Prochlorococcus marinus str. MIT 9313: one gene and its partner. The protein of the gene in region 1 interacts with the protein of each later gene in a pairwise test. Links are inferred from orthologs where the notes say so. Each region holds a gene or a part of one and is shown on either strand. Other genes may lie near its edges.

What was found.
Region 2: the proteins of gyrB (region 1) and gyrA interact in binary tests that used the Escherichia coli proteins (3 or more experiments, as listed by UniProt). The link is inferred for Prochlorococcus marinus str. MIT 9313 from one-to-one orthologs.

The regions. Positions count from the first base shown.
Region 1 is NC_005071.1:137,710-153,387, forward strand. The notes cover bases 430-3,302. They hold gyrB (DNA topoisomerase (ATP-hydrolyzing) subunit B), read left to right. Parts: upstream 430-818; coding sequence 819-2,786; downstream 2,787-3,302. Other genes in these bases: miaA (tRNA (adenosine(37)-N6)-dimethylallyltransferase MiaA), read right to left, coding at 430-640; AKG35_RS00610 (hypothetical protein), read left to right, coding at 2,786-3,112; AKG35_RS00615 (fluoride efflux transporter FluC), read left to right, coding at 3,114-3,302. Also shown: more of miaA, read right to left, coding at 1-429; more of AKG35_RS00615, read left to right, coding at 3,303-3,500; AKG35_RS00620 (fluoride efflux transporter FluC), read left to right, coding at 3,493-3,867; AKG35_RS00625 (glutathione peroxidase), read right to left, coding at 3,842-4,321; mgtE (magnesium transporter), read left to right, coding at 4,397-5,818; AKG35_RS00635 (RpoD/SigA family RNA polymerase sigma factor), read left to right, coding at 5,913-6,920; AKG35_RS00640 (alpha/beta fold hydrolase), read right to left, coding at 6,905-7,816; AKG35_RS00645 (efflux RND transporter permease subunit), read right to left, coding at 7,813-11,073; AKG35_RS00650 (efflux RND transporter periplasmic adaptor subunit), read right to left, coding at 11,081-12,232; AKG35_RS00655 (succinate dehydrogenase cytochrome b subunit), read left to right, coding at 12,374-13,006; AKG35_RS00660 (fumarate reductase/succinate dehydrogenase flavoprotein subunit), read left to right, coding at 13,006-14,922; AKG35_RS00665 (succinate dehydrogenase/fumarate reductase iron-sulfur subunit), read left to right, coding at 14,919-15,656. UniProt on the Escherichia coli protein: DNA gyrase negatively supercoils closed circular double-stranded DNA in an ATP-dependent manner to maintain chromosomes in an underwound state.
Region 2 is NC_005071.1:1,202,861-1,218,855, reverse strand. What follows is about bases 121-3,310. They hold gyrA (DNA gyrase subunit A), read left to right. Parts: upstream 121-482; coding sequence 483-3,110; downstream 3,111-3,310. Other genes in these bases: crtL (lycopene beta cyclase), read left to right, coding at 3,113-3,310; AKG35_RS06040 (CAAD domain-containing protein), read right to left, coding at 121-324. Also shown: more of AKG35_RS06040, read right to left, coding at 1-120; more of crtL, read left to right, coding at 3,311-4,339; AKG35_RS06025 (glycoside hydrolase family 57 protein), read right to left, coding at 4,336-5,904; AKG35_RS06020 (2-isopropylmalate synthase), read left to right, coding at 6,052-7,674; AKG35_RS06015 (carbohydrate ABC transporter permease), read left to right, coding at 7,702-8,541; AKG35_RS06010 (hypothetical protein), read right to left, coding at 8,603-8,965; AKG35_RS06005 (Nif11-like leader peptide family natural product precursor), read left to right, coding at 9,108-9,353; AKG35_RS05995 (hypothetical protein), read right to left, coding at 10,347-10,652; AKG35_RS05985 (hypothetical protein), read left to right, coding at 11,491-11,988; AKG35_RS12920 (hypothetical protein), read left to right, coding at 12,024-12,185; AKG35_RS13645 (hypothetical protein), read left to right, coding at 12,285-12,419; AKG35_RS05975 (hypothetical protein), read left to right, coding at 12,488-12,895; AKG35_RS05970 (RluA family pseudouridine synthase), read left to right, coding at 12,964-13,587; AKG35_RS05965 (HDIG domain-containing metalloprotein), read right to left, coding at 13,678-15,771; bifunctional methylenetetrahydrofolate dehydrogenase/methenyltetrahydrofolate cyclohydrolase FolD, read left to right, coding at 15,842-15,995. UniProt on the Escherichia coli protein: A type II topoisomerase that negatively supercoils closed circular double-stranded (ds) DNA in an ATP-dependent manner to maintain chromosomes in an underwound state.

The DNA of each region.
Region 1 (15,678 bases):
GACCATTGGCATAGAGCTGTGTTGTGCGATGGCCAATGCGTTCGCGGAGGTTGTGTGGGTCGAGGCCTAGTTCCAGCACGCGCCAAGGGGGTGGGCTTGAGCCTTGTTGAGTGGTGATCGGTTTGCCAGTGGCATAAACCACTTCCAGACCCCTTTGAGTGCGCATGGCATCAGCAGGGGAAATTCGGTTGGCAGCGGTGGGATCGGCGGCTTGAAGTAGGTGGTGGCAGGTGCGTTGGCCTAGCTCGCCTAACTGCTTGCGGAGTTCTGGCTGGGGTGGCACTGCGGGTGGGCGCAGCCCACAAGTGAGAGCTTTGAGATAAAGACCACTGCCGCCAACTAGAAATGGCATGTTTTGTTCCCTTAGCTTTTGCGCAAGGATCAGTTGCGCGGCTGCCTGAAATTCCTGCAGGGTGATTGGTTGATCTGGGCGACGAAGATCAATCAGGTGATGCTGCACACGCCGCTGCTGTTCTTTGGTTGGCTTGGCGGTGCCAACGTCCATGCCGATGTAGAGCTGGCGGGAATCCACATTGAGCACGCTCAGCTTCAGCTGTTCTGCCAGCTGTAAGGCCAGGCATGTTTTGCCGCTTGCTGTGGGCCCTAGCAGCGCAATCAGAAGCGGCTTAGAGGCGGGCATGAGCAGCTGTGATGGGTGTCATGTCAGCAACGTTTAGGTCCGTCCCTTTTGAGCAATGACGCTTCAGTGACCGTTGTAAGCGCCAGTGGTGAGCCAGTGGTAAAATGAGCTTGCCAGGTCGAGGTTTCTCGCCGATGAGGCCTCTTAGAACAACCCTTCCTGGCTGCGGATTTATTGAATGAGCGAAGACTCCAAAGTCCAGGCTGCCTATGGCGCCGAACAAATTCAGGTGCTGGAAGGGCTAGAGCCCGTTAGGAAGCGTCCGGGGATGTACATCGGCTCCACTGGGCCAAGGGGGTTGCATCATCTTGTCTTTGAGGTTGTCGATAACTCTGTTGATGAGGCCTTGGCCGGGCACTGTGATGAGATTCTCGTGGTGCTTGGACCAGATGGTTCCGCATCAATATCTGACAACGGCCGTGGCATTCCCACCGACGTTCATTCCCGGACAGGCAAGAGTGCCTTGGAAACGGTGCTCACCGTGCTTCATGCTGGCGGCAAGTTCGGCAGTGGCGGTTACAAGGTCTCTGGCGGCTTGCACGGAGTTGGGGTATCTGTCGTCAATGCCCTGAGTGAATGGGTGGAAGTGACGGTGCGACGTCAAGGACAGGTGCACCGTCAGCGCTTTGAACGTGGGACCGCGATCGGTAGTCTTCGTTCCGAAGCCCAGCCTGCTTCAGAGAAGGGGCGCACTGGCACGAGCGTTTGTTTTAAGCCGGACGAAGAGATATTTACTGTTGGCATTGTTTTCGATTACGCCACCCTGTCTACTCGTTTGCGTGAACTGGCTTATCTCAATGGTGGGGTGCGGATTGTTTTCCGCGATGAGCGTCAGCCTGTTTTAGATGCTGAAGGGGCTCCTCATGAGGAGGTCTATTTTTATGAGGGCGGTATCAAAGAATATGTCACCTATATGAACGCGGAAAAGGACGCTCTTCATCCCGAAATTATTTATGTGAATTCCGAAAAGGATAATGTGCAGGTTGAAGCAGCACTGCAATGGTGTGTTGATGCTTATTCAGACAGCATTCTCGGATTTGCCAATAATATTCGCACTGTAGATGGGGGTACTCATATTGAGGGGTTGAAGACAGTTCTTACCCGTACTCTCAATACGTTTGCCCGTAAGCGTGGCAAACGCAAGGAAGCCGATTCTAATCTGGCTGGAGAAAATATTCGTGAAGGACTTACGGCTGTTCTTTCTGTAAAGGTCCCAGATCCAGAATTCGAAGGGCAGACAAAAACCAAGTTGGGTAATACCGAAGTCCGCGGCATTGTCGACAGCTTGGTTGGTGAAGCATTGAGTCAGTACTTGGAATTTAATCCTGCGGTGATTGATCTTATTCTTGAGAAGGCCATCCAGGCATTCAATGCAGCTGAAGCTGCACGTCGTGCTCGAGAATTAGTGCGCCGCAAAAGCGTACTTGAGAGTTCTACGTTGCCAGGAAAACTGGCTGATTGCAGTTCTAGGGACCCCTCGGAATCAGAGATTTACATCGTGGAGGGAGACTCTGCTGGTGGCTCTGCAAAGCAGGGCCGAGATCGTCGCTTTCAAGCAATTCTTCCCTTGCGCGGTAAGATCCTAAATATTGAGAAAACAGATGATGCTAAAATATATAAAAATACGGAGATCCAGGCGCTGATAACTGCGCTTGGATTAGGTATCAAGGGAGAAGAATTTGATTCAAAAAATCTTAGATATCACCGTGTGGTGATCATGACTGATGCTGATGTTGATGGTGCTCATATTCGTACGCTGATACTTACATTTTTCTACCGCTACCAGAAAGAATTAGTTGAAGGTGGTTATATCTATATTGCATGCCCTCCTCTTTATAAGGTTGAGCGAGGTAAGAACCATACCTATTGCTACAACGAGGTTGATTTACAGACGACACTCTCAGGCTTCCCCGAGAAGGCCAACTACACCATTCAGCGCTTTAAGGGTCTCGGCGAAATGATGCCAAAGCAGTTGTGGGAGACCACCATGGACCCTTCTGCCCGGATGATGAAGCGGGTGGAGGTTCAGGATGCATTAGAGGCTGATCGTATCTTCACAATTTTGATGGGTGACAAGGTTGCTCCCCGCCGGGAGTTCATTGAAACGCACAGCGCTGAGCTCGATATGGCAGCTTTAGATATCTGATGGGTGTTGTGCTCCGTTGGGGGTGGGTCTTAGGGGTGGCCTTGCTAGCTCCTGCAGCCTTGCCGGCTGGTGGGGGTGAGCGTCGGCAGCCAGAAATTCGTCGTTCTGATAGCTCAGGACCTTTGTTTGCTGGGACAAGCTGTGAATTGCGAGTTAGCCCTTTGGCTGTGGCTCCCAGCTTGCGAAGATTGGCTGTTGGCACCCCCTTGAATGTGCTCCGTCGCTGGCATGGTGAAGATGGTAAGGACTGGCTGCAAGTACAGATCGCCTCGGGTAGCGGGGAGTGCTTGGCCGGGGTTGTGAGGCGTGGCTGGCTCAATGTCTGATCTGGCGTTGCCAGCATGGCAGGCTTCACTGGTAGCCATAGGCGCTGTGCCAGGAGCTTGGTTGCGCCTCAGAGTGGTGAACCACCTTGAGCCGATGGTGCCGAGGAAGCACTGGGGCACTTTTGCGGTGAACATGGTTGCTGCTTTCGCTCTTGGCTTGGTCTTGGCCTTGCAGGCCAAATGTGCACCAGAAAGTGGAGCATCGCCTTTGATCTTGTTGATTGGTGTGGGCTTCTTCGGCTCTCTCAGCACCTTTTCGACTTTTGCGGTAGAGGTGCTCAATACCTTGCGAGAGCATCGCTGGAGTGAGGCCCTAGTGCTTGCTGTGGGCTCGATCTTGGGAGGTCTCTTGGCTGTAGCTGCAGGGGTTGGGCTGGCTAATGGCTAATCCGACGCAACCCTTGCCCAATCAATGGAATGAGATGTGGCTGGTGGCTTTTGGGGCTGTGCCTGGGGCTTTAGTTCGCTGGCAGGTTCAGAACGACTTGCTGGTGAATGTGATTGGAGCTGCCATTTTGGGGTTGGTGGTTGGTTTGCCGTTCCGTCCAAGCCGTCAGTTGTTGCTGGGGGTGGGTTTCTGTGGTTCTCTCACCACTTTCAGCAGCTGGATGGTGGAATGCAGCACCCTGATCTCTCAGGGGGCTTGGTTGTCAGCGCTGGGATTGATTGGTTTAACCATGGGCTTAGGTCTTGGTGTTGCAGCCCTTGGTTTTTTGATTGGTTGGCAGTTCAGGCCATCAGGGCTTGGTCGATAGCTGCCTTGAGCTCAGTGCTTTCAGGTTCCACGCCGCTCTTGAAACGTTTGAGCACGGTGCCGTCCTTACCCACAAGAAACTTTTCGAAGTTCCAGGCCACATCTCCTGCTGGTTCAGTTTGATTGAGGGTGGTGTAGGGCTCGGTGGTTTTGCCCATGGCGTGCACCTTGTCAAACAATTCGAAGCTGGCGCCGTAGGTGGTGGAACAGAAGCTCTTGATCTCCTCGAGGGTGCCGGGCTCCTGGGCGCCAAAGTCGTTGCAAGGAAAGCCCAGCACCTTTAGTCCCTGAGGGCCGTATGTGTTTTGCAGCGCCTGCAGGCCTTTGTATTGCTTGGTAAATCCACATCGGCTGGCCACATTCACGATTAACAGCACCGTGCCGCTGTATTCGCTGAGGGACTTCTCAGCACCCTCTGGAGTGCGAACCACAATCTGGCTGATGTTGATGGCCATGGACATTTGGTTTTGTCTTCAAGACCCTAGCGAGGACCATTCGCCATACAGTGTGCTCGCCTTGACGGTTGGCCGATGAACGAGGCAACGGGGGCAACCAGTCCGGAGGCGGCCGTCGTCAGCGGCTCTGACCTGGTGGACTTGGTGGCCCAGCAGCTGCAAGCGCTGTTGTCAGCAGGCAATTATGACGCCGTGAAGATGCTGCTTCATCCGGTGCAACCGGTTGACATCGCTGAAGCCATTGGCATTTTGCCTCGCACCCTGCAGGCTCTGGCCTTCCGCTTGCTCAGCAAGGACGAGGCCATTGAGGTTTACGAATACCTAGAGCCTGCTGTTCAGCAGAGTCTGCTGGAACGCCTTCGCTCTGGTGAGGTGCTCGAGTTGGTGGAGGAGATGTCCCCCGATGACCGGGTGCGATTGTTTGATGAGCTGCCTGCCAAGGTGGTGCGACGATTGCTGGCAGAACTGAGTCCAGCAGAGCGACGGGTCACTGCTCAGTTGCTTGGTTACGAGCCTGAAACCGCTGGTCGTTTGATGACGACCGAGTTTATTGACCTCAAGGAATTTCACAGTGCAGCTCAGGCTCTCACGATTGTGAGGCGTCGAGCTCCTGACACGGAGACGATTTATAGCCTCTATGTGACTGATGGCGAGCGCCACCTGACCGGGATCCTTTCATTGCGAGATCTCGTGACTGCTGAGCCGGAGGCACGCATCGGGGATGTGATGACCCGCGATGTGGTGAATGTGCGCACCGACACAGATCAAGAGGAGGTGGCCCGAGCGATTCAGAGATACGATTTTTTGGCTGTCCCAGTTGTGGATCGAGAACAGCGATTGGTAGGGATCGTCACCGTCGATGACGTGATTGACGTGATTGAACAGGAGGCTACACGCGATCTTTATGCCGCTGGAGCTGTGCAGGCGGGGGATGAAGACGACTATTTCCAGAGCAATTTGTTGGTTGTTGCGCGTCGTCGAGTGGTTTGGCTGGCTGTATTGGTGGTAGCGAATGGCTTTACTAGTCAAGTGATTGCCATGAACGACGATGTGCTGAAGCATGTTGTGCTGTTGGCGGCGTTCATCCCGTTGTTGATCGGTACGGGCGGCAACGTTGGCGCTCAGAGTTCCACTGTGGTGATTCGAGGTCTTAGTACTCAGCGCATCCAGGCTCTTGGTCGCATGAAGGCGGTGTTGCGTGAGGCCATGGCGGGCGGGATTTTGGGTTTGTTGATGTTGCTTGTGGTTGTTCCCTTTGCTTGGTGGCGGGGTGAAAGTCTTCTTGTGGGTGCAGCAGTAGGGATCAGCCTGATGGCGATCACTACTCTGGCTGCTACGGCTGGAGCTGCTTTGCCTTTGTTGTTCGATCGAATGGGTTTGGATCCCGCCCTGATGTCGGCTCCCTTTATTACGACAGCAACTGATGTGGCTGGGGTCTTTATCTATTTGCGGACAGCGGCTTGGCTGCTTCAGCAAACAAATGGCATAGCGTTCTAGGTAGTTCTACCTATGCATTCTGCTGAGGTGGGTTTCCCGTAGTGTCTTTTGGGCCACTTGGAGGGTAAGCTTTACAAAACGCAATAGAGTTGTCGTGGCCGACTCCGCAGCCTCCAAATCCCTTGTTAAACCAGCGGTTGTGCCTGCTCGTCAGTTGCCCGCAGATGTCGACCTGGTGCGTTCGTACCTGCGCGATATCGGTCGAGTGCCGCTGCTGAGCCATGAGCAGGAGATCACGCTGGGTCGTCAGGTGCAGGAGTTGATGTCTTTAGAGCAGCTTGAGTCTGAACTGGAAGGTCAAACAGGTGAGCCAGCGAGTCGTAAAGAGCTAGCGAAGGCAGCTGGCTTGAGTGAGTTGCAGCTCAAGAAGAAGTTGCAGAGCGGACGACGTGCGAAGGAGCGGATGGTGTCTGCGAACCTGCGCTTAGTGGTGAGTGTTGCCAAGAAGTACACCAAACGGAATATGGAGCTACTTGATTTGATCCAAGAGGGAACGATCGGCTTGGTGAGGGGAGTAGAGAAGTTCGACCCAACCCGTGGCTACAAGTTTTCGACCTATGCGTATTGGTGGATTCGTCAGGGGATCACGCGTGCGATTGCGGAGAAGAGCCGGACGATCCGTCTGCCGATCCATATCACGGAGATGCTGAACAAGCTCAAGAAAGGCCAGCGAGAATTAAGTCAGGAGATGGGGCGCACGCCAACAGTGAGCGAACTTGCAGAGTTTGTGGAGTTGCCCGAGGAGGAGGTGAAGGATCTGATGTGCCGTGCCCGTCAGCCGATGAGTTTGGAGATGAAGGTGGGAGATGGGGATGAAACGGAGTTGCTTGAGTTGCTTGCCGGGGAAGAGGAGTTACCGAGTGAGAAGGTGGAAGTGGATTGCATGAAAGGCGATTTACGTACCTTGCTAGAAAAGTTGCCCGAGCTGCAGGGTCGTGTGCTGCGGATGCGTTATGGAATCGACGGAGGGGAGCCGATGAACCTCACCGGGATTGGCCGCATCCTCGACATCAGTCGTGATCGTGTTCGCAATCTGGAGCGCCATGGACTCAATGGTCTGCGCCAGTTGAGTGAAACGGTTGAGGCCTATGCGGCTTGCTGAATGATGCTGAGCAGTAGCGGATTGACCTCTTCAGGAGCTTCGTCGTGTGGGCAATGCCCTGCACCATCGACTACTGATATGGAGCGGATACAAGGCAGCAACGCAGCCCAGCGACGGGCTTCCTGTAACGGTTCCCATGGATCGGCTGCCCCCCAGATCAGATCCACTGGCATGTTGAGATCAGCCATCAGTTCTGGCGCCAGGTAGTCGTCGAAGATGTTGATGAAACCGTGGAAGGCTTCTGCAGCACCTGGTCTATCGGCTGGTTTTTGCAGCATGCTCACCAAGGATCGATCGAGATTGTTTCCGCTGGGGTAGGCCTGCTTCAGTACCCGCTTGATCATCATCGGGTTTGCTGCGTTGCGGAAGAGGCTGTTGCTTAGCCAGCGCTGCTGAACCAGACTTTTCAGCCAGGGACGAGTCCAGCGCATCAGGCTGGGCTGTTCGTCTAATCGCTTGTCGTCCAAGGTGCGTTGGGCGCAGTTGATCAGAACGACGCCTTCGCAAGCCTCTTCGAGGAGCTGGGCGGCACGTAACGCAATCACTCCGCCGATTGAATTGCCCACAATGCGCACAGGTATCTGCACCACTTCGCGGCAGAAGGCGGCGACCTGGGCTCCCCAGCCATCAAAGTCGTAGCAGAAATCACCTTGATGGGGGGCTTCACCCCGCAGTCGTGCCCTTGGTTGGCTGCTGCTACCAAAGCCGAGGAGATCGATGGCGTAGCAGGGGCTTATTTGGGCCAACACCGATTGGTTATGGCGCCAATGCTCCTTGCAGGCTCCAAAGCCGTGGATGAGCAGCGTTGCTGAATTGGCATGATCTGCAGTGCCTGATCTGCTCCAAGCCACCTGCCAATCCTGCCAAGTCCAAATGTGATTTTCGGCGTTTGTCAAATCTGTGGTTCGCTGCTGAACCAGCGCTCCTCTAGATGCTTCACCACAACATAAAAGGGCGGTACCACTCCTAGAGACAGCACTGTGGCCACCACCAGGCCTCCAAAAATCACAGTGCCCAGTGATTGTTGGCTATGGGCACCAGCTCCATTGGCCACCACTAGAGGGAGGAAGCCGGCTAAGGCTGCAATAGCAGTCATCAGGATTGGCCGTAAGCGGGATTCGGCCGAGGCAATCACAGCATCACTAGGGGTCATGCCGCTTTTCAGATTTTGTTCGGCGACTTCCACAATCAGGATGCCGTTCTTCGCCGCCAGGCCGATGAGGGTCACCAGGCCAACCTGGGCATAGATGTTGAGGTCGATCGAGCGGATCGCTAGAAACGCCAGCGCTCCAAGCATCGCTAATGGCACTGTCATCAGAATGATGACTGGTGTGACATAGCTCTCGTATTGGGCAGATAGCACCAGATAGACGATGAGCAGTCCGAGTCCGAAGACCATGATGCTTGCGCTGCCTGCAGATAACTGCAGTGCAGCCAAGCCGGTGAAGGCGTAGCCGATGTTGGAGAAGTCTTGTTTTTGGAAGAGGTTTTGAATGGCCTGTAAGGCTTGGCCTGAACTTTTGCCGATGGCCTCCGCACCTTGAATGAGCACTGTGCGGTAGAGGTTGTAATGGCTGATGACTGGGGGCGCACTGCTCAGGTCTGCGGAGGCGAACTGTGAGACTTGTACAAGCTCGCCATCACGACTGCGCACGTAATAACTCAGGATGTCGTTAATGTCGTTGCGTTGTTCGGCTGATGATTGCACATAGATGTTGCGGACTTGACCGTTTTCGTATGTGAGGCCTGAATAGTTGCTGCCAGCCAGGGTGGCGATTGTGTTCATTGCCTCCTGATAGTCAACGTTTAAGGCTCCCATCACAGCTCGGTCGACTTGGAGTCCGAAGGCCGGAGCGCTAGGAATGAACTGGGTGTAAAGGCTGGAGAATTCGCTGCTCGCTTTACCGGCTTTGATCAGATCATTGGCAAGCCCATCCAGTTGGTTGAAGTTGTAGGCACCGTTGCTGAGATCATTGAACTGGAAGTAAAAACCTCCCTGGGATGAGAAGCCCGGTACAGCAGGAGGTTGGGCAGAAACCGCCATGGCACTACTTAGCTTCTCTAACTTGGCGTTAAGCCGATCGACGATGGCTGCTGCACTGTTGCTGTTGCCTTTGCGTTCATTGAGAGGCTTAAGGCCAAAAAAGAATGCACCCTGATCGGGGCTGGAGCCATTGAAACCGAAGCCACTGACAATTGCCGCTGCATCGATGTTCTTTTCGGTTTTGAGCAGCTCGGCAATTTGCTGTCCTGTTTGTTGGGTTTGGCTGAGTGAGGCGCCATTTTGAAGCTGGTAAAAACCCAATCCATAACCTTGGTCTTCTTCCGGGATGAAGGCAGAGGGAATGGCAGTGAAGGCGAAGGCAGTCAGCAGGATGCCACCAGCGAGACTGGCCAGGATTAAGCGGCGTTTGCTGATTAACGATTTGATCAGTTGGGCATAACGCTTTTGCAAATCATCGAAAAAGCTATTGAAACGACGAAAAATGAAAGGGAGGTTGCTGCTAGCTATGCCACCCAACATCACACCAAGTACGTAGGTCCAGCTGCCGAAAGCAGTTGCTGTGAAGCGACCAAAGGCCAATCCCACTAACACTCCTGAGAGGACCCAGCCCCAACCTTTGGGCTCTCGAGGCTTGTCGCTACCTAGAATCAATCCTGACAACATTGGTGAGAAAGTTAGGGCGTTAAATGCTGAGATCGCAATTGAGAAGGCAATGGTTAGGGCGAATTGCTTGTAGATGATGCCAATGCCACCTGGGTAGAAGGCCACTGGTACGAAGACGGCCATCAGTGCCAAGGCCGTGGCCACTAAGGCGCCAAATAGTTCTCCCATGCAGGCCAGTGCTGCCTGGCGAGGACGCATCCCTGATTCGATGTTTTTTGATACAGCTTCGATCACCACAATTGCATCATCCACAACCAATCCGGTAGCGAGAACTAGGCCAAGCAGGGTGAGTTGATTAATAGAGAAATCGAAGACTTTAAGGAAGGCAAAGGTGCCAATTAGAGAGATTGGGATAGCCAAGCTCGGAATGATTGTTGCTCGCCAGTTCTGCAGGAAAAGAAAGAGAATGAGCAGCACAAGGACAATTGCAAGCCCAAGGGCATCAACGACTCCTTCAACAGAGGATTCAATAAATTGACCAATGTTGTAGATCTGCGATACCTTGACCCCTGGTGGAGCTGAGGCGGCGAACTGATCGATTACTTTCACGACGTCATTGGAAACGTCTAATGCGTTGCTATCAGGTGTCTGGTAGACAGCCAGTGTCATGGCTGGGTGCCCATTCACGTCGATTGCATCGGCTGTAAAAGTATTGGAGCCATAAATCACTTCGCCAATATCTTTTAGCAGCAAAAGGTTGCCACTTGTAGTCCGACTAACGATGAGGTTGTTGAAGTCTTCGATGGAGACAAGGTTGCCATTATTTTCAACCAGAATTGGGTATGTATAGGCTTGGTCCCCTGTCGCAGGAGGGCCACCTACTAGGCCTCCAATCGCTACGCTGTTCTGGCTTTTTATAGCATTGATGATGTCTTCGGCAGTTAGTTTGTTGGCTGCCAGTTTGTCGGGATTGATAAATAGCCAATAGGCCGGGTTGGCTCCGCCCAGCACGGCAACATTGGCAACCCCTGGGACTCTGCTAAGGGGGTAATAGAGCTGCTCGTAGATAAGGCCATTGAGGTAATTAGCGTCAAATTGCCCCTGCGTTGACCCAACTTGATATGCCAGCAGGATGGATGGATTGCTTTGTTCAACGGAAACACCCGTCGCCTGAACTTGCTCTGGAAGCTGGGGCATGGCCAGGGAAACGCGGTTTTGCACATTGACTTGGTCGATATTGATATCAGTTGACTCATCGAAGTAGACATTGATTGTGCTTTGCCCCTCCATGTCACTGGTGGACGAGATGTAGTTAACGCCAGGAACACCGTTGATCTGTTGCTCTAACGGATTGGTGACAGCTTGTTCGGTGACTAGTGAATTTCCGCCGCCATAGTTTGCTGTGACTTGGATCAGTGGACTGGCGATATTTGGGAGGTTTGCGATTGGTAAGGAAGGGATTGCGATAATGCCTACCAGCACGATGAGGATGCTGCAGACTGTCGTCAGAACTGGTCTTTTGATGAAATTGTCGGAGAACGCCATGCTTTATTCAGTTGCTTCTTTTCTTGGTGGCTTGTGTTGGCGCAATCTTCACGGCCATGCCGTTACGCAGTAGTGCTGTGTTGCTTGAAACAACTTGCTCGCCTTTTTGCAGGCCTGATTTCAATGGGTAGAGGTTGTTTTGCAGTTGGCCCAGGGTGACAGCTTTTTGCAACACAATCGGTGTGTTAGTAGGTAATGATTCGAGCTTCTTTTTGGTTGCTTCGGGTAATGAGCTTGATGCTTTGATTTTTGGGAGTGCTTTGCTTAGTGGGACAACAACGTAGACAAATGGTTGTTGGGCCTCCATAAATACCGCTTGAACAGGAACAGCAAGGCTTGTAAATTTCCCCGTCACGATCTGACTTTTGACAAATTGTCCAGTTTTTAACTTACCAGTGAGGTTGGGAAAGGCTGCTTTCACCATGAGTGTGTTTGGAGACTTATTTGTTCCATTCAGCTCGTAATACGGCGAGATAAAGACAACGGAGCCCTGCCCTGTTAAAGGTGGTGTGGTTTGGGATGCAACCATCACTGTTTGCCCCAGTTGCACCTGGTTGGCTTGCGTTGCAGGGATTTGCATCATTGTCCACAGCATCGAATCGTCAACGATGCCTGTAATGGTTTGCCCTTTCTTCACGTAGTCGCCAAGTTTCACTTTGTCCAGATCACCGATTAGGCCATTGATTGGTGCGCGTACGAATTTGTAGCCGAGGGTGGCTGCATCGGCTTTTGCCTGATCTCGCGACTGGATTGCCTGCACTGCATATTTGTCGCGAGTCTTGGCTGATGTTGCACCCTGCTGGTAGAGGAATTCATAACGCTCAGCATTGAGTTGGTCTTTCTTTGCTTCGGATTGGGCGGAGTCCAGGGCAGCACTTTGTTGCTCGTTGTCGAGCACCAGGATGGTTTGACCAGCTTTAACGCGTTGCCCATCCTTGGCGAGGATTTTGACCACTGTGCCGTCGGTCTGTGGTTTTAAGGCCACGTTTTTGGTCGACTCCAGCATGCTGACGGCACTGACCATTGGCTCAAAATTGGTTGAGGTGATTCGGGTTGCCTCAACCGTCATGAATTTGTGAGTAGCCTTATGGTTATGGCTGCAGCTCGTCACCATCAAGACGGCCCCTAGCAGGGCAAAGGTGGTGGAGCTAGATGCCATCAGAACTTTCTTTTTTGCGGACGATAACCTTCCTTGCATCTAGATGCTCTGGCGAAGGTTCACCCGTGATGAACGTTAGGTGCGCCTACTCTCTGACCCATGAGTTTCTTTAGGGTTGTTTGACCTTTGTGGGCTGCATTTATGGGGGTGGATTTGTTCAGGGCCTGGAGCGCTGCTACAGGGTTGCTGTTGGTGCTTTTCCTGATGCTCCATTTGGGTGGAGTTGTGATGGCGCCTTTTGCACCTGCGAGCTTTGAGATTTATGCAGCGGCCTTGCATCAGTCTGCTTGGTTGCCGTTTGCAGAATTTGCCTTTTTAGCTGCAGCTTTCATTCACTTGGCCCTGAGCTTGGCCAAGCTGATTGTTAATCGACGAACTGGTAATCGTGCTGCTCTTGTTAGCCGCCGAGGTGATCGTCTTGCTGTTTTAGCAGCACGTAGTCAGGCGATTGGTGGTTTGATCCTGCTTGGCTTTCTTGTGGTGCATCTCTTGCAGCTGCGCTGGCCTAGGCCAGCCGCCGGCGAGGAGCTGATAGCGCTGCGGGCTTTGTTGGCTCAGCCTGCAAACGTGGCTCTCTATTTATTGGCCGCTGTGGCCGTCAGCTTGCATGTGTTCCACGGTGGTGAGGCGGCTCATCGCAGTTTGGGATTGCTTGATCCAGTTAATGGTTTTCGCATTCGGCGCGTCTTTCGCATGCTGGCGTTGCTTTTGGGCGGCGGCTTCAGCGTGGTGGCGTTGCTGGTCTCTGCCTCAGCGTTGCAGATGGGTCAGTGATGAATGGTTTGCCTGATCCTCGCCTCCCATCAGGCACGATCGCCGATGCATGGAACCGCACGCAAGGATCGCTGCCATTAATCAGCCCATCGCGCAAACGGGAACTTCATTTGTTGGTGGTCGGCACGGGGTTGGCTGGGGCTTCGGCGGCGGCAACCCTGGCCGAGCAGGGTTATCAAGTGCGTGTGATCAGCTTTCACGACAGTCCTCGACGGGCACACTCAGTGGCCGCCCAAGGAGGTATTAATGCCGCTCGCCCTCTTCCTGTGGATGCAGACAGCGTTAGCCGCCTCTTTGCCGATACCTTGCGTGGCGGTGACTTCCGTGCGCGTGAGGCAGGTTGCCAGCGTTTGGCTGAGATCAGTAGCGCGATCATCGACCAGTGCGTTGCTCAGGGGGTTCCCTTTGCCCGTGAGTACGAGGGAACACTTTCGACCAGAAGAATGGGAGGGGCTTCGGTCAGTCGCACCTTTTACGCTCGCGGACAGACTGGCCAGCAATTGCTCTACGGCGCTTATCAGGCGTTGATGCGTCAGGTGGCTCTTGGTCATGTGGAGTTGTTCTGTCGACGCGATGTTTTGGAGCTCATCAAGGTGGATGGTGTGGCCCGAGGGGTGGTCTGCCGTGACCTGCTCAGTGGTGAATTGGAGGTGCATACCGCTCAGGCTGTGTTGCTAGCGAGTGGTGGCTATAGCAACGTCTACTTTCTTTCGACAAATGCACTCAAATCCAATGCAAGTGCCATTTGGCGGGCTCATCGTCAAGGAGCTTTATTCGCGAACCCTTGCTTCACCCAGATCCACCCAACCTGCATTCCAAGTGGTGATCCCTATCAGAGCAAGCGAACCCTGATGAGCGAGAGCTTGCGTAATGACGGCCGTGTTTGGCTGCCATCAGATTCTGCAGATCAGCGTTCAGCTGTTGATATTCCTGAGTCCCAGCGGGATTACTTCCTTGAGCGTCAGTACCCGGCCTACGGCAACATGGTGCCCAGAGATGTTGCTTCACGCCGTGCCAGGGAGCTCTGCAAGGCTGGGCATGGTGTGGGCCCTGGTGGCCAAGCCTTTTATCTCGACCTGAGTGATGCGATCTCGAGTCAGGGGCGAGAGGTAATTGTGGAGCGATACGGCAACCTTTTGGAGATGTATGAGCGAATCACGGGTGAGGATCCGTTGATGACACCAATGCGCATCTCTCCAGCGCCCCATTACACGATGGGTGGTCTCTGGGTTGATTACTACCTGATGAGTTCGATTCCTGGATTGTTTGTGCTGGGTGAGGCCAACTTCTCTGAGCATGGTGCTAATCGTCTCGGCGCTAGTGCTCTGATGCAAGGTTTGGCTGATGGCTACTTCATTGTGCCGGCTACCGTCACGGCTTGGGTAGCAGGCCATAGCACCAAGCCTGTTGCTGATGATCATGGGGCTTGCCGAGAAGCCCTGGCGCGAGCCAGTGGGCGGATTGAGCTTTTGCTCAAGGGGGCGGGCACACGATCGGCTGATTCTTTTCATCGTGAGCTTGGAGCTGTGATGATTGATCGCTGCGGTATCAGCCGTGATGCCGAAGGGCTGCATGCTGGGTTGGCAGATGTGGCATTGCTGGAGCAACGTTTTCATGCTGAGGTAAGCATCCCTGGAGAGGTTCAGGGACCTAATCCTGAACTCGAGAAGGGGTTGAGGGTTGCTGATTTCTTTGGAATGGCCAAGTTGATGTTGCGCGATGCCTTGGCGAGAGAGGAGTCTTGTGGAGCCCACTTCCGTGAAGAGCATCAGACAGAAGAAGGCGAAGCTCGGCGTGATGATGAGAACTTTGCCCACATTGCTGCTTGGGAAGATCGCGAGATGGCCGAGCCGATTCGCCATGCTGAGCCGCTCAACTTCAAGAGTTTGAAGCCCAGTGAACGTAGTTATCGATGAGCCGTAAACTGTCGCTCAAGCTGCGTATTTGGCGTCAGGCGTCAAGCAACAGTTCCGGTGCTTTCCATGTCTACTGGCTTGAGCAGATTTCTGCCGACATGTCGCTATTGGAGGCTCTTGATCGTCTCAATGAACAGCTGATTGCTCAAGCCAAGCGCCCGGTGTCTTTTGATCACGACTGTCGTGAGGGTATTTGTGGTAGCTGTGGCTTTCTTGTTAATGGTCAGGCCCATGGGCCTCAGACCGGCACCACTTTGTGTCAGCTCTATCTGCGGCAGTTTGCTGATGGCGACACATTGACGCTGGAGCCATGGCGGGCAAGAGCTTTTCCTTTCATTCAAGATTTAGTGGTGGATCGTGCGGCTTTTGATCGGTTGATTGCAGCTGGTGGCTATTGCTCGGTGAATACGGGCCAGGCTCCGGATGGCAATGACTTGCTGATAGGGAAGGATCAAGCTGCCTCTTCCTTTGAGACGGCTACTTGCATCGGTTGTGGGGCATGTGTCGCTAGTTGTCGTAATGCCTCAGCCAGTTTGTTTGTGGCGGCCAAATTGGCCCATCTGGCTCAGTTGCCTCAGGGGCAACCTGAGCGCAACCGCCGGGCGAAGAGGTTGCAAGAGCGGATGAGCGAGGAGGGTTTTGGTAGTTGCAGCAGCAACTTGGAATGTGAGGCGGTGTGTCCGAAGCAAATTTCAGCTGACTGGATCAGCTGGATGCATCGCGAGGCCCGTTGATATCCCGTGGTCATCTATTGAT
Region 2 (15,995 bases), 1.1 Mb from region 1 along the record:
GACAGCAGGGTTGGCTTGTGAGGGAGCAGCTTGGGCTGCACTCACTTTGAGGTCATCTGAAGCGTCTGAGGGTTTGGGAGTTGGTGTTGGGCTTGAGGGGATGGTGCTTGGCTTGGAGATAGCAGGGCTGTCTTGAACTGGAGCAGGTTGTTGTTGAGCTGGTGTCTTAGGGACAGCAGGGTTGGCTTGTGAGGGAGCAGCTTGGGCTGCACTCACTTTGAGGTCGTTTGCAGCAGCTGAGGACTCAGCGGGTTCAGATGAGGACTCGGTGCCTTCCGTTGCTTCGGAGGCTCCTTCTGCTTTGGATTCCTCAGCCGAGCTCATGGTCCAAATATCACACTCTAAATAGTTTAAGAGGCCTCTTTAATACTGAGCCTTTAGCTGTATTAAGCCCTAACAGTGCAGAGGCTGGTTTTTGTTGATGCTGGTGGCTCAATTCATCAGCTTCCGAGATAACCTGATTATTGGCAACCAGCTCTTTTATGGCGGATCCATTGGGACCCAGTGACGGCGGTCCCGGCGAGTCCGACGATCGGATAATCCAGACGGACCTGCGCATTGAAATGTCGCGCTCCTATCTGGAGTACGCGATGAGTGTGATCGTTGGGCGTGCGTTGCCCGACGCTCGCGATGGTCTTAAGCCTGTGCATAGGCGCATCCTTTATGCGATGTATGAGTTGGGCCTGACCAGCGATCGGCCTTACCGAAAGTGTGCCCGAGTTGTTGGTGAGGTTCTGGGTAAATACCATCCCCATGGGGATACGGCCGTCTACGACGCGCTGGTTCGCATGGCTCAGGATTTTTCCATGCAAATGCCGTTGATTGATGGTCACGGCAATTTTGGTTCGGTCGATAACGATCCACCTGCGGCCATGCGATACACCGAATCGCGTCTTCAGTCGCTTACGACAGACAGTCTGCTTGAGGATATCGAGGCAGAGACAGTTGACTACGCGGACAACTTTGATGGCTCCCAACAGGAGCCAATGGTATTGCCAGCACGTATTCCTCAGTTGCTGCTGAATGGCTCCTCAGGGATCGCCGTTGGCATGGCTACCAATATTCCACCGCACAATCTCAGTGAATTAATCGATGGTCTGCAGGCTCTGATCAGTAATCCCGAGCTAAGTGATTCTGAGTTGATGACGCTTATCCCTGGGCCGGACTTTCCAACTGGTGGTCAGATTCTTGGTCGTAGTGGTATTCGTGAAACCTATCTCACCGGTCGTGGTTCGGTAACGATGCGCGGCGTGGCAAATATTGAGACGATTGAACATCCCGGTCGAGCAGACCGGGATGCAGTGATCATTACTGAATTGCCCTATCAGACCAATAAAGCGGCGCTGATTGAGCGGATTGCAGAGATGGTTAATGATAAGAAGCTGGAGGGTATTTCTGATATTCGCGACGAAAGCGATCGCGATGGCATGCGTATTGTCGTGGAGCTGCGACGTGATGCCTACCCTCAGGTAGTGCTCAATAATCTTTTCAAGCTCACTCCTCTTCAGAGCAACTTTAGTGCCCATATGTTGGCGCTAGTCAATGGCGAGCCGGTGCTGCTCACCCTGCGCAAGATGCTGCAGGTATTCCTCGATTTTCGCGTTGATACTGTTGAACGTCGGACCCGCTATTTCCTTCGTAAAGCTGAGGAACGCGACCACATCTTGTTGGGTCTTTTGCTTGCTCTCGATCAGCTTGATCCAATCATCGCGTTGATTCGTGCTGCCTCTGATACGGCTACAGCTCGTCAACAGTTGCAGGAGCATCATGGTCTCACGGAGATTCAGGCGGATGCCATCCTGCAGATGCAGTTGCGGCGTTTGACCGCTTTAGAGGCTGACAAGATTCGTTTGGAACACGAGGATCTTGTCACCAAGATCGCCAATTACAAGGACATCCTTGGCCGACGTGAGCGTGTTTTCGGTCTAATTGAGGACGAATTGACCAAGCTGCGCGAGAAGCATTGCTTGCCTCGGCGCACCGAGATCCTCGATTTAGGAGGGGGGCTCGAAGACATCGACTTGATTGCCAACGAGCGATCTGTGGTGTTGCTCACTGAGACCGGTTATCTCAAGCGCATGCCGGTAAGCGAGTTTGAGGCCACTAGTCGTGGGACACGAGGCAAGGCAGGCACTCGCAGTCAAGGTGAGGAGGCGGTGAAGCTGTTTATCAGCTGCAATGACCATGACACGTTGCTGTTGTTCAGTGACCGCGGTGTCTCCTATGCCCTTCCTGCTTATCGTGTGCCTCAGTGCAGCCGCACAGCGAAGGGAACACCTGTCGTACAGCTCTTGCCCATTCCCCGTGAAGAGGCAATTACCTCCCTTCTGTCAGTTATATCCTTCGATGACGACACCCACTTGTTGATGTTGACGAAGGGTGGCTTTATCAAGCGCACCTCTCTATCAGCTTTCAGCAAGATTCGTTCCAATGGTTTGATTGCCATTGGTCTGGAGGAGGGTGATGCTCTTACTTGGGTGAGGTTGGCTGTTCCTGGTGACAGTGTTTTGATTGCTTCTAGGGCTGGAATGACCATTCATTTCCGACTCTGTGATGAGGAGTTACGACCCTTAGGACGAACTGCTCGTGGCGTGCGTGCCATGAATTTACGCGGCGGCGATTCCTTGGTGAGCATGGATGTATTGCCTGTCGAGCTTGCCGATCAGGTCGCCAAGAGTCTTGAGGATGATCAGGATGAAAGCGGCGAGACCGTTGTCGTTAGTGATGGACCATGGGTGCTTGTTGCTTCCGCTAGTGGACTGGGTAAGCGGGTACCGGTCAATCAGTTCCGTTTGCAGAAACGTGCAGGTATGGGTCTGCGTGCCATCAAGTTCAGGCGCGAAGGAGACGAGTTGGTGGGTTTAAGGGTGCTTGGCTACGGAGAAGAGCTTTTGTTGGTAAGCGAGCGTGGAGTGATTGTGCGTACCAGTGCCGATAAAATTCCTCAGCAGTCAAGGGCTGCTACTGGTGTTCGGCTTCAGCGCTTGGATGCAGGTGATCGCCTCTCTGAGGTGGTGCTTGTGCCGCCTGATTCTGAGGATCAGGACCAGCCAGATGATCGATCTGATCCCAGTGAAGTGGCTGGGGTTGACGACGCTCCTTCCAGCTGACATTGACCAGTCGTACGGATGTTTTAGTGATGGGAGCTGGTCCGGCGGCTCTCTGTATCGTTGCTGAGTTAGTCGAGCAAGGCTTGGCAGTGACTGCCCTCGCCTCGCATACACCTGAGCAGCCATGGCCCAATACTTATGGAATCTGGGCTGAGGAGCTTGAGTCTCTTGGGATGGCTTCTTTACTGGGCCAGCGTTGGACCAACACAGTTAGCTATTTCGGTGATGGTGATAACGAGGAGGGTCTTGCTCCAATTCAACATCATTTCGACTACGGCCTTTTCGATCCAGCCGCATTACAAGATTCATTGCTGAGTCGTTGTGGTGAATTGAGTTGGAATGTTGAAACCGCTGTGAGCATTAAGGTGTTGGGGAGAGATACGGAAGTTCTCTGTCACTCTGGCAACGCTTATCGAGCACGGGTTGTCATTGATGCCAGTGGTCATCGCAGTCGATTTATCCGTCGCCCTGATCATGGGCCCGTAGCGGAGCAGGCGGCCTATGGCGTCGTGGGACGCTTCAGTTCATCACCAGTGGAGTCTGGTCAGTTCGTATTAATGGATTTTCGTCCCGACCATCTCAGTGATGAACAACGAGAGAAACCCCCCAGCTTTCTCTATGCCATGGATTTTGGTGAGGGAATCTTTTTTGTTGAGGAGACTTCGCTTGCCTGCGCGCCTCCATTGTCATGGAGTGAATTAAGGGAAAGGCTGCATGCACGCTTGTCTCACCGCGGGGTGGAGATTAAAGAAGTGATCCATGAGGAATATTGCCTGTTCCCGATGAACTTGCCTTTGCCTGATCGTCGTCAACCTTTGCTCGCGTTTGGTGGTGCAGCAAGCATGGTCCATCCTGCTTCGGGCTACATGGTTGGAGCTCTTTTACGTCGAGCTCCGGCATTGGCAAAGCATTTGGCAATGGCTTTGGCTGTGGAGCCTCCTCTGGATTCTTCCGCTCTTGCTAGGGAAGGGTGGCAGGTGCTTTGGTCGCCGGAGCTTGTGCAGCGTCATCGCCTTTATCAGTTTGGTTTGCGGCGACTGATGAGCTTTGACGAAGCTCGCTTGCGCAGCTTCTTTGCCACTTTCTTTCGGTTGCCACGTGAGGATTGGGCAGGTTTTCTGGCCAACACGCTGCCACTACCTCGTCTTCTGATGGTGATGCTGCGGTTGTTCTTGCTTTCCTCCTGGGAGATTCGGTTAGGGATGCTTTTTGGGGCCTCTTCGACCTAGTCACGAATGCGAGCCCAGTCCGTCGCTTGAATGAATGGGAAGAGGCCATCTTCCGATTCGAGTGTGATCAGCCAGTCTTCGGGCAGATGTTGCTTGTCATTGATGGCCTGCATTAATTGCCAGAAGCGGTTGAGGTGGCGATGGATGCGTTCCTTCGCAAGCTCCGTGGTTGTGCCTGCTCGCAGAATGAAACTCCAGTCAGAGGACTGGGCCAGGAGAAGTTCTCGAGCAGCCTGTTGCAGCAGCCGTAGGTCCGATTCTCGAGCAACTCCTAGGCTGCATCTCTCCACCATTGCTTTTCCGGCTCGGCTCCACTCAGGAACCACCCATGCATTGCTGTCATTGAGCCAATAGTCGTGGTAGCCACCTTGCCCCCAGCTTGAGGGACATGGTTCACAAAGTTGGAGTTGGGGGTTTGATGTGAGGACGTCTCGCAGCCTGGTGAAATACACTTGCTCCTTGCTGGCCTGGCGGAAGATTTCGGCAAGGAAAGTTGGCCCCTCAAACCACCAGTGTCCAAAGAGCTCTGCGTCGAAGGGAGCCACTAACAATGGCTCGATGGCCATGGTGTTAGCTAATTGATCGAGTTGGATACGGCGACCCTTTAGGTAGAGCTGAGCGTGTTCTTTGGTACGTGCGCAAGCTATGGCGGGCTCATAAACTGCTTTGGCATCAAGGGGTGACGTTTGGTCTGTCACTCGATGCATTTTCAGCCCTAAGGGTCTGGGTTCCTTTAGCCCGATCTCATGGAGTTGTTCGATTGGTAGGTCCCAACCAAGATCCCTATGAAATTCACGGTAAAAAGGGTCGCCTGGATATCCTTGCTCTGCTGACCAGACAGGAAGCGTGGCATCACTGTCTCTGCCGAAGAAGGCCACGCCATTTCGGCTGCAGATTGGGGCATATACGCCATAACGTGGACGAGGAGTGGCATGCAGGAGGCCATGTCCGTCGAGCACGGTGTAGCGCAGTCCAGCATCGAGTATCCAACGGTCCAGCCCTTCGTAGTAGGCACATTCAGGCAGCCAGATTCCCAGGGGCTGCTCTCCTACTAGGCGGAGGTGCTCGCGCACGGCAGTGCGCAACTGACCACGCACTGCCTCAGGGTGTTCCCTCAGTAATGGCATGTAGCCATGGGTGGCTCCGCAGGTGAGCAGGTCGACAACCTTTGACCTTTGAAGTTGGGCAAAGCGACCAATGAGATCGCCTTCGCATGCCAACCACTGATGCAGATGTCGTTGGATGATCTCAGCGAGGTGGTCCGCTGCAGGTTGTAGGTCTGAGGAGGTTTGGGCTAGGAGGTCCAGACGAACAGCGAGCCAGGCGGGGAATCGGTGTTTTAGATCGTCGTCACTGAGTAGGGAGAGCAGGGTCGGAGAAAGGCTGATCGTGAGCCTGGGGTGTTGGTTGGGTGCTGCGGCAGCTTCTTCCAGAACCTGGAGAAGAGGTAAATAGCACTCAATCAGGGCTTGAAAAAACCAGTCTTCTTCCAATGAATCGGGCTCTGCCGATCGCACATATGGGAGATGGGCATGGAGAACCAGGGCCAGAGCACCTTTGCCCACGTTCTGATTTCAGTGGAGTTGAATTTAGAACGACTTTGTTGATAAAGCCGACCTTGGTTTGCTGAGTTGTCGCTTCGCAGTAGGCAGTCCCCCCTTAGACTTGTTTAACTCATAGTCATTTCGACTAACTCCCTGAAGGGTGCTGTCATGGCCAAGGATCCAGGCCGCGTTTTGATTTTTGACACCACCCTCAGGGATGGAGAGCAGTCCCCTGGGGCAAGTCTCAATCTTGAGGAAAAGCTGGCTATTGCCCAGCAACTCGCTCGTTTGGGTGTGGATGTGATAGAAGCTGGCTTTCCTTTTGCCAGCCAGGGCGATTTTGCTGCCGTGCAACGTATTGCCCAGCAGGTTGGTGGGGATGAAGGGCCAATCATTTGTGGCTTGGCTAGGGCTTCGCGTGCTGATATCAAGGCTTGTGCTGATGCCGTTGCCCCAGCACCTCGACGACGAATTCACACATTCATTGCCACGAGTGATATTCACTTGGAGCACAAGCTGCGTAAATCTCGGGCGGAGGTTCTGGCGATTGTTCCAGAGATGGTTGCCTACGCCCGCTCACTTGTTGATGATGTTGAGTTCTCTTGTGAGGACGCCGCTAGAAGCGATCCTGAGTTTCTTTATGAGGTGATCGAGGCTGCGATTGCTGCGGGGGCGGGCACCATCAATATCCCCGACACAGTTGGTTTTACAACTCCCTCTGAGTTCGGGGCGTTGATTGCTGGTATCGATTGCCATGTTCCAAACATGAATGAGGCGGTTATTTCTGTTCATGGTCACAACGACCTCGGACTGGCTGTAGCCAATTTTTTAGAAGCTGTGAAGAGTGGAGCCCGGCAGTTTGAATGCACAATCAACGGCATTGGAGAGCGAGCAGGGAATGCTGCGCTTGAGGAGTTGGTGATGGCTTTGTATGTGAGGCGGCGTTATTTCAATCCCTTCTTTGGGCGTGAACCTGATAGCCCTACTCCTCTAACAGCCGTTCGCACGGAGGAAATCACCAAGACCTCTCGATTGGTCTCAAATCTCACCGGCATGGTGGTGCAGCCCAATAAGGCGATTGTAGGCAGCAATGCTTTCGCCCATGAGTCTGGTATTCATCAAGATGGTGTGCTTAAAAATCGTCTGACTTATGAAATTGTTGATGCCCGTACGGTTGGGCTGAGCGACAATCGGATCTCGCTTGGCAAGCTAAGTGGCCGCAGTGCCGTCCGAGCTCGCCTTGAGGAGCTCGGTTACGACTTGACTCGGGAGGATCTTGACGAGGCCTTTGCACGATTTAAGGATCTGGCCGATCGCAAGCGCGATATAACCGATCGAGATCTTGAGGCCATTGTCAGCGAACAGGTTCAGCAGTCTGAAGCTCGTTTTCAGTTACGACTGGTGCAAGTCAGTTGCGGTAGCAGTCTTAGGCCTACGGCTACTGTCATTCTTGCGCAAGAGGATGGACAGGAGCAGACTGCCGCTGCAGTGGGCACCGGTCCAGTAGATGCTGTCTGTCGTGCATTGAATGCTCTAGCTGGCGAACCTAATGAGCTGATCGAGTTCTCGGTGAAGTCGGTAACGGAAGGGATTGATGCGATGGGTGAAGTCACGATTCGGCTACGTCGGGATGGGCAGCTTTTCTCAGGTCATTCCGCTGACACTGATGTGGTTGTTGCTGCAGCTCAAGCATTTGTGAATGCGCTTAATCGGCTGGTGGCAGGTTGCGGTCGCCAGTCTCTTCATCCCCAACATGATGCTGTGCTAGCTGATCTACGGTCAGGCATCTGAACAATGGGGCGTTTTCCCTATGTGGAGATGAGGCGTAAGAGCTTGGCTTTGCCACTGCTGAAAGGTCTTCAGTTAGGGGTCCTTATCGTGTTGGCGCTTGTCATTCTCCTTCCATTGCTTTGGCTGGTAAGCACGTCTTTGAAAGGGCCCGCTGAAGAGATTTTTACTAATCCTCCAGCCTTACTACCTGCTGAACCGAGCCTGATGGCGTATTGGCGACTATTCGCCGACAATCCGCTAGGGATTTATTTGCTCAACAGCACAGTAGTGAGCTGTTTGGCGGTGGTGGCCAATTTGCTTTTCTGCTCCCTGGCGGCCTATCCACTCGCTCGGATGCGCTTTGCCGGAAGAGGTCTGGTCTTGGCCCTTGTGGTGGCAACCATCCTCATTCCTTTTCAGGTGGTGATGATCCCTTTGTATCTTTTGATGGTGCAGTTGGGATTGCGTAACTCTCTGATGGCCTTGGTGATTCCACAGGCCGCAACAGCCTTTGGGCTCTATCTCTTGCGACAGAGTTTTTTGACGGTGCCCGTGGAACTTGAAGAGGCTGCGCGAATCGATGGTTGTAGTCGATTGGGTGAATGGTGGAACGTGATGATTCCGGCTGCTCGTGCTGATCTAATCACCCTGGCCATGTTTGTGTTTATCGGCACTTGGAGCGATTTCCTTTGGCCTTTGGTGATCTTGGATGACCCCAGCCTTTACACCCTTCCACTTGGCCTACAGCAGCTCGCCAGCAGCTTCTCTCTTGACTGGAGAATTGTGGCAGCTGGGTCGGTGGTGTCGATTTTGCCGGTGCTGGCACTCTTCATCCTTTTGCAGCGTTTTATTCTCCCTAGTGCAAGTGGTGATGCGGTGAAGGGATAGGTTTTTGATCGCCAAGAATCAATCCCAGGCTCTTGTCAAGACTGTCAGGGTTCTATGAAGCTCAAGGTTGTGGTGACAGCCCTGGAGCTGATGGTGTGGCTGGAGGTTCAGGTTGCATTCGCCATGGGTCAGATTGACTATGGATGGACTCTTTTTGCGGCTTGGTGATCTGTCGTTGTTGTTCGATGAGTGCGTTAAGCCTTTCCCCTTGATTATTGAGCCGGATCTGAAGGCTGTGTAGTTGCTCGCCCAGCAAACGGCTGCTGCTTGTTTGTGGCTTTTGTTCAAGCTCACTCAGCCGTTCCATAACCTGGTTAAGAGTGTTGGTCTGCTTGGCAACCGCTTGCCAAATCACGATAAAAAGCACTGTCAACATGCTCATCCCTCCGGCACCAATCAGCCGCCAGCCTTTCCAGTTCTTCATGCCGTCGTTAAGGAGACTTTATGGGTGTAGCGGTTCTGTGTTGAATTTGCATCTATGCAGCTACAAATTCAGGCATGCTTGAACGCATCATCTGCAAATTTGCTGCTGGCTGATGTAGACCTATCACTCTCGCATTGGGGTCGTGTCGATTAAGGACCTAGACCGTCTGTTGGCTTTAAGGAAGGAGGATCCATTGCTTGATAAGCAACTTGAGGACTCTATCGAGGTTGAGCAGTTCCTGGAGTTAGCCCAGGACCGTGGGCTTGATGTGACGGAAGCTGATCTTTTTGCTGCTCAACAACGCGATGAGGGTTCTCTTCCTGCTGAGGAATTGCAACGCCGCATGGCTGAAGAGTCTCGTCGTTTGCGTCACTTCATCCAAGGCTGAAAAGATTGATGAGGATGGCGTCTAAGCAAGACGACTCCATAGGATTTTGTGTGCTGGCGGCCCAAAGTTAATGTGGCGCCATAAATTCGACTTTGGCCTTTTCGATTGACTGACTATTAATTCAGCATGACTCTGAATCATTGATGATTGAATACATACTTTTAGAGATAAATACATTAGTTATGTTTTGGCAATAACAGGATTTACCTCGTAAATTTCTTGTGGTAAGTCCTAAAACTCGACCTGCGATTGTTGCTGCAAGAAACAATCGCTCAAAGGTCGCAGGTTAAAGTATGAACAGCTTGTAGTTGCTTGATCTTCACTGGCTTTCTGGATGTATAGAAGTGTATTTTTCATTGAAAAAGAGTTTGTGTGGCAGTCTTGTTGATCAAGTTCTGGCAGGTTCAGTCGAGAGATGGGTTTTTGGCAGGGAAGAACACTGCTAGAGAGATCGTTTTCTGGTTTTGCAAGTTTTTCCATAGTCATGAGGTTATGGGTGTGTTGAGCAAAGGAAGAAATATGGCGTCCCAATGACTGCTTTACAGGTTGGTTGCTCTTGATGGAACTCCCCGCCCTGTGCTGGATTCTCCATATGACTCATAGGAAGCAGCTCTTGCCGCTGCAAAGAATTGGTGTGATGGACAGGGGTTTAACTGCTCAATCAGTCAAAGGGCTATTGGTGTTGAAGTGATGACGCGCAGTGGGTCTTGCCGAACTGTGGGCTATCCCAGAAATTGAGGCTAACCCATTGTGCCAACTTGATACTCGAGTGGCTAAATATATAGTTAGGGCCTTGGCGATTATGTACAAATACGCGTTCAAATAGAAGAGGCGTTACTCCTATTGCTGCTGTGGGTGTCGTGGACCTGGTTAATTGTTGATTGCCTGATCTTGAGTCCGGTTGTTAGTCCAGCGGCTATTCATTGGCAGGGTTGACTAGACGCTATTTGATGAGCCAGCTTTACAACATTTTGATGAGTGAAATGCTCATCCTTAAGGGATTAGAGGTGTAGAGGCGTCACGACGCCTGATCCCAGATTCCTCTCGAAGCGCTTGGCGGCGTTGTGCGAAAGGAAGGTCGTCAAACATTGCCGAATCGAAGGTTTCCTCTGGCATGTTGGTGTTGCTAAGGATGTCATCCTGCTTGGCATAGTCCAAGGCAGCCCAGCTTGGTTGCATTGGTAGCAGAATCAAAAGAGCTGCTGTCAGTGCGGTGAAAGCCCTAATAATCAGGCTGGGCTGATTGCGCAGCTGCGCGAGATGACTTTGTGGTTGGTTCTTTTGTGACACCTTGGCCACAGTGCTGAAATGTCTTTTTAACAAATGGCCAGCCTTTCTGGTTGGAAAACTATAGAGGCTATTGGGCGCTCGGGTTGGCAGTGCATTGACTTGTAAAAGTGAGCGAGTGCTAAGAGGCCCTGTTTTAATTTTAATAGATTTTCTATCTCAGGGAAGAAGAATGCATGAAAAGCTTGGCAATGGCCCAGTGATAAAATTTTCTGTACTGATGCTTTTGAAAGCAGGGTTTGAAGCTTGATTCGAGCAAAAGTTGGCTTTATTTTTAAATAGTCAAGAATACTTGTCTTGGTGTTTTAGTGATTCTTTGTAGCTTTTTCTCAAAGAGGCTTGTCGACATGTACTGCAAGGATAGGATGAAAAGAAGGGTTTAAATTGGCGATAGGCTCTTTTGGCTTCAAGATTTAGTCTGCGGAGATTTGAATTTCATTTGACTTGTATCGGCAAGGCTTTGTTCTTTGATTTCCGCAGAAGTTTTAGGCTGATCGTATTTAGGGATTTGCAGGGTTTTTCTTGAAGAGATTCCTGGAGGGATTGGCCTAGGAAATGATTTAATCGTTGGGATTCTTTTGAGCCTGATTGGCAAGGCTTTCCGATCAGGCCTTGAAAGCCTAACTCGTGACTCGTCTTGGTTGAATATGGGGACCTTCCAGCCCCTTCCTCTGGCTGATGAGGGCCCTGCTCAGCGCATTTGGTCAACCTCATGCTGAATCGCTCATTGCGTTGAGGATCCCTGGGGGGCTTTTGCTCTGAGGAGCTTGAATGAAAACCGTAGAAGTTCGGTGCATTGAAGCAACCAACGCGGCCGATCTGTATCCAATAAGAACAGAGGATTGCCCGATTGGCTGTGGTGTTATTGCGATGGTTGGGATGTTTGCTGGTTTCCGTGTCTGGTTTGGCTTGGCTTGATGTTTGCAATGCCAGTAGTTGGGAGCAGATTGGTCGTTATCAAAACCTTTTGCAGCAGGCTGGTACGAATACTCTGGTAGCGGGTGACTGTCCATCAGGATTGATGGGTGCTTTTCATGTTGGCAGGAATGCAGTGCTGCTTTGTGCCAACAACCTTGAGGATGATCCGACAGAGGTTTGGACAGTGCTTGCCCATGAGTCGGCCCATGTGATGCAAGCTTGCAAGGACGGTCCCTTGTTGGCAGATCATCAGCTAGGCAAAGCACTTTTAACTGTGCAACGGAGCTCTCCGGAGGTGGTTAGGGAGCTTCGCCTCTATCACCAGAGTCAACAACGTGAGGAGGTTGAGGCACGCCTTGTGCAGGCCCTTCCTTTTGAGGAAGTGAAAAGTCTTTTTTTGCAGTACTGTGCCCATCGCTTAGAGCCTTAGCTCATTGAGAGTGGTCCGCCGCGCCATAGATGGTCATGGCAGATGATTTGACCACGTCTCTAACAGGGCCAACGATTGATAGCGAAAGTCTGCTCACTTACCTGGGCGAAGATTGTCGCCGTTATGTGGTGTTGGAGTTTGATGGCGATGATCTTGGCCTGCAACGTTCTGCCCAAGTAACGAAAGCTCTTTGCTAACTAAGCCAGCTGATCCAGGAGATTGAAAGCTTTTGCTTGGGCTCTATTGAGTGGGTCATGGCCTCTCCTCTAGGCTGTAAATAAGCAATAGTTCTGCTGTTGTCTACTCTTGAGACTGAGCTTGAGAGTGCAGGAGAAGTCTCTAGCGATGAGGCCGCAAACAATGGCGCCGCCGCCGAAAAGTCTTCTCAAGGTGGCGTTCTTGTCGATCCGCGAGCTCAGTCCAATTCCTGAATCAACCTGATTTCTTTTAGAAGCGTCTAGTAGGCCTGCTTACGTTGGCACTAGTCAGGGTTTTTGTGATGAGTGCTGTGGTTCGTGGTTATTGGTTGATGGCCTGGATCGGCTTGCTAGCCAATGTGGCGGCCCTCCCCATTATTGGAGTGGTTGCATTTACTAATCAGGCTTTGCAAACAACCAATATCAGCCTCGCCTTTAGCCTCGCCTGGCCGGCTGCCATCGTTGGCATCGTGGCATCTGCTGGCCTTTTGGCTGAGCGGCGATGGGGCGTCATCGTTGCCATTGTTGCTTTATCGATGGCCTTAGCAGGGTCGTTGCCTTACGGAATTGTCCGCCTGGTTTTGGATAAGGCATTGGTGGTGCCTGACTCTCAGGCTCTTGGTGGCTTGTCCCTGCTGATGTTCGTTGTGAATCTGCTGGCGCTGCTTTATTGGTGTCGTCCGATTCATCGTCAAGGAGGTCGACTTTGATCTCAGTCGTTGATGATTTTCTGATCAGTTTTCATTGCCTGTTCATTGAGCTCGCGTGGGCTTAATGAATGAGGATTTTATTTCAGGATTCCTGGCTAATAGCTGTGGAGAAGCCACCAGGCTTATTGAGTCAGCCTGGTCTTGGTGTTGATCAGCAGGATTCTCTGATTGGTCGCATGCAGTTTATTGACCCTGAGCTGCGATTGGTGCATCGCCTTGATCGAGATACTTCAGGGTTGTTGTTGTTGGCGCGAGGGGCGGAGAGCTTGCGGCGTTGCAGCATGCTTTTTTCAGCGCGTCGAGTGCGCAAGCTTTATTTGGCAGTGGTGGTTGGCCGGATGAATCGCAATGCTGGAACGATCAGCTTCCCGATAGCCCGGCTACAGAAGAATCCGCCTCTATATGGCAAGAACCCGCAAGGGAAAGAAAGCCGATCCCAATGGAGGGTTAGAAGCTGCCACGCAAACGGCTCAACGTTATGGCTTTGGCCCTTGACAGGTCGATCCCATCAATTGCGTGCACACTTAGCAAGTGTTGGACATCCGATTTTGGGTGATCCGATTTATGGCAAAGAAGTTTTCTTTGAAAGGATGTATCTACATGCGACAGCCTTGAGCTTTCGACATCCTTTTACAGGCCTGAGGCTTCGCCTACGAAGTAGGGCTCCATTCCTTCCTGCTCAGGAAAATTAAGTAAGAGAAAAGTACAGCTTCAAAAATGTAGATAGGTCTTTCCTCGTTGTTGCTGAAATAGATGAATGTCCAGCAAGTTAAACAGTGCCTTTAATCGGGGAAAGCCTTTTGTGCAGGTATCGGGTAAGGGATACGGCGATGGCGCATGCGTCGCCAGACGCGTACGAAAGCTCGCACAACGAGTTCTACTTCGGCTCGGCTGAGGCTGCTTTTATTCAGTTGACCATCCCGTTGCCGCTCCTCAATAATCCTCTTCACAGTGGAGTGTGCCTTGCTATCAGAGGTGTTCGGTGGTAGGGATCGAAGGCATGCTTCACAGCCGTCGGCCAGCATTAAGATTCCGGTCTCTCGGGAACGAGGTATCGGTCCGCGGTAGCGGAAGTTCTTTTCGGGAACGGAGGGGTCCAGTTCTCTTGCACGATGAAGGAAATACCCCATCTTCAAGGTGCCTTGATGCTCAGGGATGAAGTCCGCTACTCGGCGCGGTAGGCGGTAGCGACGGGCAAGTTTTAATCCCTCATCCACATGGGCTTGAAGGACCTCTGCGCTGGCGATGGGATTGTTCAGTTGATCGTGAGGGTTTTTTTCTCCTTCGACCTGATTCTCGATAAACCACTGAGGAGCGTGGAGCTTGCCAACATCGTGGTACAAGGCACCGGTTCGGATCAGGTCGACATCGGCACCGATTGCTCTGGCCCCTTCCTCTGCAAGTCCGCAGATCATTAATGTGTGCTCGAAAGTCCCTGGAGCTTCTGAGGAGAGGCGGCGCAGAAGGGGACGCTCTTGATCGGCTAGTTCCATCAAGCGGGCTCTGGTGAGCAGGCCAAAAGAGGTCTCCAAAATTGGGATCAGTAGGATCGCTAGCATCAGCAAGATCCCCATTAGCAGTGCTTCTGAGAGAAGTTCGTTGCCATTGGGTGCAAATCGACCCCAGGCCCCGCTGCCGCCGGCACTAAGGAGCAGCCACTCAGCCAGTAGGGCTCCTAAGGGCAACAAAAATGCCATTTGCAGCAGCTGTGCTCTGCTCCGAAGACGACGGCTATAGATAGCTGCCACTGCAGCGATTGCACAGGCAATGATCATTCGGCCTTCTCCAAGGCCGTTGACTGGCATAGGCCATAGCAGGCTCTCTACCGCCATCCAAGCCAAGCCACAGGTTGTACCAAGACCTTGGGCGAGCAGGAGTGTCGGCGGAACGATTACTGCTAGGGGGCTCACAGTAGGAACGAACCAGAGTTTGCTGGCCTGAGTGACCAATAGCAATCCCACTGCCAGTAGCCCATGACGTGCTTCTAGGCAGGGACGTTCCCGTCGCATGATCAGCAGCATCACGCCACAGCCGGCAAGGGCTGTACTGAATCGGCTGAGCAAAGGACCCCATTCTGGGCCTCGACTGACAAGACCGAAGTGATTTAAAACGGCATAGGCCCTTGGGCTGATGGGTTCTCCTTTGCTCGTGATCAGATCGCCGCGGCGGACTTCAATGATTGGAATGTCTTGTTTGGTGATCAGCTCTTCAATGAGGCGTTGGCTGAGGGCTGGATCTGTGCGCAGATTGCTACTGCCTTGATAGGTGCTGGCGAGCAGCTTGCTGCTAAGACTTCTGGCAGGGCCGTTCTGCTCCCCTAGGTCGGCTAATTGAATTGCGGCCGCCTCTTGTAGCTGCTCAAGGGCGAGATTGTTCAGTCCTTGACTGAGCATGCGTTCTGAGGCACGGCGGATGGCCATATCCCAGCGTTTTCGTTCTTGTTGGGAGCGCGCTTGGAGCCAGATTTGTTCTTCGGCGTTGAGATTGACAGGCCCTATCCGTCCTGCATCACTGTTGCGAGCAACACGTTCCAGCTCAGCGAGATTGCGCTCTAGCCGTTTTTTGAGTCGGGTTGTTTCTTGTTGATCGATCACTTGCACAAAGGTGCTCTGTACGAGCTGAGATCGCCTTTGCTCTTGAGCTTCACTGTCAACGACGCGAGCATCCCTGGGAGCTCGCGCCTCAAATGGAGCTGGAAGTCCTGGGTTCAAATTCGGTTGAAACAACCAGGGCCAGCTAGAGATAATTGCTACAGCAAAGCAACTCATCAGTAGAGCAGCCTTGTGGGGCATCGACCAGCGGAGCAGCGGACGCTGCGGCGACTCGCTGCGTAACCAGCTCTGCCAGAGCCTGTTTAAGGTTGGAAGACGGACCACAGAAGCTGGCACTTGTCCTAAACGCTAGCTCTCTTCTGCGTGCATGCTTGGGGAAGCATCGGATCGGTGAATGGCCCTTAGGCTTGATGGCAAACAACTGGCCGCAGAATTGGAGCAGCGTCTCCAAGCTGAAATTGCGGCTGGCTTGGTGCAAGCCGGAAGGCCGCCAGGGTTAGCTGTGTTGCGTATTGGGGACGACCCCGCCAGTGGGGTGTATGTGGCCA